2 linked regions of the Labilibaculum antarcticum genome follow. The protein of the gene in region 1 interacts with the protein of each later gene in a pairwise test. Links are inferred from orthologs where the notes say so. Each region holds a gene or a part of one and is shown in the gene's direction. Other genes may lie near its edges.

Region 1 (3,045 bases):
AAGGATAAGAATTTTTGGCAGTTCGATATGGAAGATATTGCAGACATACGCTTTGAGGCTAAAAGACTGCCGAAAATAGCTAAGGATACTCTTCCCATAAAGAATGAGGGAATGTTTTATGAAGTTCGCATGGGGGCGCTAATTGGGAATAAGGATAATAAAAACAATGCGCCTTTTAGTATGTTGCTATCGGGAAGTTATTTGTTTGAGAATGGAGTGTCGTTTGGTATTGGCGGCGGCTATGAGGCTTATGATGTGGCACAAATGCCTTTGTTCGGAGAGATTAAATATTATACTACAATGAAAGGAATTAAATCCTTTTTGTTTTGTCAGTCAGGATACTCATTCGCACTTGAAGATAAGGATGATCAAAACTATTATTTAAATGGGGCTAATGATATTGATTCAAAAGGGGGTTGGTTAATTAATCCTGGAGTAGGTTTTGTATTTGGAAATAGTGCGAATACTAATTTTACTTTAAATATTGGCTACCGATTTCAAAAGATGGAGCAAAAATGGCACAACACATATACCGATGATACGGAATATTTAAGACATGAAATTAATCGTCTGTCAATTCATCTGGGGCTGATTTTCTAATAAAAGCAGTCTGTTTTTTAATTGTTTCGGAGATTATTCTTACTCTCAGAAAAAAATCAGGATTAGTCCTGATTTTTTTATTTGGTTCTGTTTAGGGTAAAATCTTTCTCTATATAAGCTTCTCTTGTCCTCATTTTTGTAGAAATTGATAAAATTTAATCAGTTTCTTATATCTTTGCAATTCAAAATTAGTTTAAATAAGAAATTTGGCACGAATTATAGCGATCGATTACGGAAGAAAGCGAGTAGGACTTGCTGTCACCGACCCATTACAAATAATTGCCAATGGTTTAGATACTGTTGCGGCAAAAGATGTTTTAACCTATTTGGAAAAATATTTTGAAACGGAAAAGGTTGAATGCATTGTTGTTGGGTATCCAAAGCAAATGAATAATGAGGATAGTGAATCGGTAAAATATCTAAAGCCTTTTTTAGGGAAATTGAAAAAAAAGTTTTCCGATATGCCAATCGAAATGGTAGATGAAAGGTTTACTTCGAAAATTGCTTTTCAAACCATGATCGATGGTGGATTGGGTAAGAAAGCAAGAAGAGATAAAGCAATGATCGATAAAGTGAGTGCTACTATTATATTACAATCGTATATGGAAACCAAAAGAAATCTATTTTAGGATTTGTTTGGATTTAGATAATTAGAGAGATAAATAATGATTTTACCCATTACCATTTACGGTCATCCGGTTTTAAGGAAGGTCGCTAAAGAGATTGATAAGGATTATCCTGAATTGCAGAAATTTATGGATGACATGTGGCAAACCATGTATTTTGCCGATGGAGTTGGATTAGCTGCTCCGCAAGTAGGGCGATCAATAAGAATGTTTGTGCTCGACTGCTCTTCTTTTGCCGAAGATGAACCGGAATTGGAAGACTTCAAGAAAATGTTTATTAATGCGAAAATTACAGAACGCACTGGTGATGAATGGGCCATGTCTGAAGGATGTTTGAGTATTCCTGGTATAAACGAGGATGTTACTCGTTCGGAAAGCATTAAAATAGAGTATTACGACGAGAATTGGGAGTTTCATCAGGAAGAGTATTCAGGTTTTGCAGCCCGGGTTATTCAACATGAATACGATCACTTAGACGGAATCTTGTTTACCGATCATTGTGCCCCTCTAAAAAAGAGATTGCTAAAAGGAAAGTTAACAGGTATCTCGAAAGGGCTTTTTAAAGCCAAATATCGATTTACTCTCGCAAAATAATTTCATAACCTTACCCTTTCGGTAGGGTTTTTTTATTGGAAATCGGTTTGTATATATGTATGGGGAAATCCTGAAAGGCGGAGTTGCGTTACTGAATGTTTATAATTTAGTAAACAAATTTATAAAACCTTCGTACTAGCACGTGTTGACTGATAAACTAACTTAAAGTTCTTATGATGAAAAAATTATTACTACTACTTATTTTTCTTGTTCCATTTTTAGGCAAATCGCAGGATATCGAGCAATTCCTATTGGCAGGAACAGAAGATGCATCTAAATTGACTGAAAATTACGTGAGACCTGTTGCAAAAGGCTTTATGTACGGATTAAATAACGGTTGGTATTCAACTGCTCGAACACATAAGAAGTTAGGTTTTGACATTACTTTTGTTGCCAATCTAGCTAAAGTTCCAGGGAAAGATGAGATGTTTAAGTTTGTGGAAAGTGATTATTCCAACATTACTTTAGCAAATGGATCCAGTGATATTCAAACTTTAATGGGCGGTAATAATAACGCGACCTTACAAGCAAGCATAGATGCGGGCGGAGGAACATATAATCTTGCAAATTTCAGTATTCCGGATGGTATTGGCAGTGATTTGCCTATGAATGCAGTTCCAACAGCAACATTGCAAGTAGGCGTTGGAATTCCTGTAATTGATGCTGATTTGAAATTGAGATACCTTCCTAAAGTCGGATCATCTGATTTAGAAGTTGGAATGTTTGGTATTGGAATTCAGAAAAGCTTAACGAAAATATTGAAAATTGATAAAACTCCGGTTGATGTTTCTGCATTAATCGCTTATACAAAATTGACCTCAGAGTATGATATTCAAGGGGATTCAGGTTTTGACGGAAGCGGTCAGTTGATGGAATTTACAACGAATGCCTATACAATTCAGGCAATTGCTTCGGTTAATTTAAAACTGATTGAATTCTATGGTGCTGTTGGTTACAATACAGCAAAAATGGATGTAGACATTAAGGGAACATACGAATTGGAATATACTGATGTTAATTCAGGTACAACTGTTGCTTCAGAAACCTTGGTTGATCCTGTATCGGTTGATTTTAAGGCAAGTGGTGTAAGGGCTACCATAGGTACTCGTTTAAATATGGCGTTTTTCAAAATATTTGCCGATTATACAATTCAGGAGTACAATACAATAACTGCGGGAATCGCATTTAGTTTTAGATAATTTTTTGAATGCATGACAGCATTCTG
Region 2 (2,848 bases), 1.4 Mb from region 1 along the record:
GTCAGGAATAGAATTATAGAAAGTCATTTTCGCAAGTTTAGTTGGTAAGCCATCTGTTGCTTCCACTGTTTCATCAATAATAAATCGGAAACACGGCAAAGCCAGTTCTTTATAAGTATTATTATTTGTGTTGAACTGAACCGATTCAACGAAATTATCAGAAGCCAGAATTTGAGTTAGATTATCACTTTCTGGTACAATTGCAGTTCCGTTTACTACAACATTATCAAAATAGACCAAATCGCCTGCATTTGGATTATTCAACCGGACAATTATTTCCAAACTGGATCCGTTTAAACCAGATTGAGTTGCATTTACACTCCCCCAATTACCAATATTCTGACCATTCAATTCAAAAATAATCTCCTCTGAGCCATCAATTACATAGTATGCTTTTGCATATTTACTTGAATTTGTAGAACTTCCCGTTTCTGCTAATAACATAGAAATTGAAATCTCTGTGTAGCCAGAAATGTCAACCAACTTACTCCTCCAAACCGCTTCTCCATCACAATCCTTGGCTTCAAACCTCCCACCACCCGTTCCTACAACCATCACGTAATCGTCGTCATCAGAGAGAGTGCAGTTAGAAACATCCAAAGACCAATCAGTAATTCCTACTATATCTGAAGAACTACTCCAATAACCTTTTCCAATATCATTGGCAAAATTTATTTCCCAGATATCATCAGCGTACAAACAATTACTGTTCAATAGAAACAGCAATGAAAACAATTTAAGGCAAAGAGTTTTTTTCATGGAAAATTCCTTTTAAATTTGAGTTGCTTTTTGAATTAGAAGCTAATTTAACTATAATCAAATTTATAATCAATTATTTAAATCGAATTATGTTATGAGAATTGCAGTTGTTGGCGCCACAGGTCTGGTTGGTCAGAAAATACTGGAAGTTCTGGAAGAAAGAAATTTTCAGATTAGTGAATTATATCCTGTAGCCAGTGAAAAATCTGTAGGAAAGGAAGTTGTATTTAATGGAAAAAAATACAAAGTAATCAGTATGGCAAGTGCAATTGAATTAAAACCACAAATTGCAATCTTTTCAGCTGGTGGGGACACCTCTTTAAAATGGGCTCCTGAATTCGCAAAAGTAGGTACGACTGTTGTTGATAACTCGTCGGCATGGCGAATGGATAAGAATAAAAAATTAGTTGTTCCGGAAATCAATGCTGTCGATTTAACCACAGAAGACAAAATTATTGCAAATCCAAATTGCTCAACCATACAGTTGGTTGTTGCTCTTGCACCTTTGCATAAGCGATACAAAATGGAACGCTTAGTTATCTCAACTTATCAATCAATTACCGGAACTGGTGTTAAAGCCGTTACGCAGTTTGAAAATGAGAGAAATGGTATTCAAGGCGAAATGGCATATCCATACGAAATCGACAAGAATTGTATTCCTCATTGTGATGTATTCACTGAAAATGGCTACACCAAAGAAGAGATGAAACTGGCTAATGAAACCAAGAAAATCTTAAAAGATGATAGCATCAGAGTAACTGCTACTGCGGTACGAGTACCTGTAGTTGGCGGACATTCTGAATCGGTAAATATCGAATTTGCAAATGATTTTGATTTGGATGAAGTCCGAAAAATTCTTTCGGAAACCGATGGCGTAATTGTTCAAGATAATTTGGACAATAACGAATATCCAATGGCAAAATACGCACATGGAAAAGATGAAGTTTTTGTTGGCAGAATTCGTAGAGATTTCTCAAATCCAAACACTTTAAACCTCTGGATTGTCTCAGACAATCTTAGAAAAGGAGCAGCTACAAATGCGGTTCAAATCGCAGAGTTCCTTGGGAAAAACAATCTTGTATAACACTATAAATAAGGCCAATGAAAACAATTTCATTGGCCTTTGTATTATTTGCGAATAGCACTAACTTCACACGTACGAAACCCATTCGTACACTAACTAAAAACTAGTTATATTCCCTAAGGATTAATCCATCAAATTAGAATAATCCTGATATAAAAAACTATTATACGGAAATCGAGCTGAATGAATTTCCTTTACTACATCATAAACTACCTCGCGAAATTCCTCAATATTTTGCTTATGAATTGCCGAAATGAACAAACAAGGAGTATCTCCTTTTGCAATCCACATCTGCTTTAATTCCTCTAAACTATAATTCTCTTTGGTTTTCGGTAAAAGATCGTCCTCATCTTTTTTCACGTAAGTGAAAGCATCAATTTTATTAAAAACTAAGAATGTTGGTTTTTCACGCTTATCTATTTCGAGCATTGTTTCATTAACAACCTTAATTTGATCTTCGAAATTAGGGTGAGAAATATCAACGACATGTAAAATTACATCTGCTTCACGAACCTCATCCAAGGTTGATTTAAATGATTCGACCAAATTATGAGGCAATTTTCTTATGAATCCAACAGTATCGGCCAATAAAAATGGCACATTCTGAATAACTACTTTACGAACAGTAGTATCTAATGTTGCAAAAAGCTTATTCTCAGCAAACACTTCAGATTTACTAATCATGTTCATTAAAGTCGACTTGCCCACGTTGGTGTAACCAACCAAAGCAACACGAACCATTTTCCCGCGATTTTTACGCTGAGTTGCTTTTTGCTTATCAATTTTTATTAAATCTTCCTTAAGCTTGGATATTTTATCAAGAATTATTCTTCGGTCAGTCTCAATCTGTGTTTCTCCAGGACCACGCATACCTATTCCCCCACGCTGACGCTCAAGGTGAGTCCACATTCTTGTTAATCGTGGAAGTAAATATTGATACTGAGCCAACTCCACTTGAGTCTTAGCATTTGCTGTTTGAGCACGACTGGCAAATATATCGAGAAT

What was found. Proteins that work in one complex are often made in the same cells at the same time.
Region 2: the proteins of def (region 1) and ALGA_RS07280 interact in binary tests that used the Escherichia coli proteins (3 or more experiments, as listed by UniProt). The link is inferred for Labilibaculum antarcticum from one-to-one orthologs.

The regions. Positions count from the first base shown.
Region 1 is NZ_AP018042.1:3,292,487-3,295,531, forward strand. Bases 77-3,042 are described here. They hold def (peptide deformylase), read left to right. Parts: upstream 77-1,265; coding sequence 1,266-1,820; downstream 1,821-3,042. Other genes in these bases: ALGA_RS12975 (hypothetical protein), read left to right, coding at 77-600; ruvX (Holliday junction resolvase RuvX), read left to right, coding at 807-1,229; ALGA_RS12990 (DUF6588 family protein), read left to right, coding at 1,994-3,019. In the rest of the region: more of ALGA_RS12975, read left to right, coding at 1-76. UniProt on the Escherichia coli protein: Removes the formyl group from the N-terminal Met of newly synthesized proteins. Requires at least a dipeptide for an efficient rate of reaction. N-terminal L-methionine is a prerequisite for activity but the enzyme has broad specificity at other positions.
Region 2 is NZ_AP018042.1:1,863,695-1,866,542, forward strand. What follows is about bases 80-2,848. They hold ALGA_RS07280 (aspartate-semialdehyde dehydrogenase), read left to right. Parts: upstream 80-853; coding sequence 854-1,843; downstream 1,844-2,848. Other genes in these bases: ALGA_RS07275 (lamin tail domain-containing protein), read right to left, coding at 80-759; hflX (GTPase HflX), read right to left, coding at 1,967-2,848. In the rest of the region: more of ALGA_RS07275, read right to left, coding at 1-79.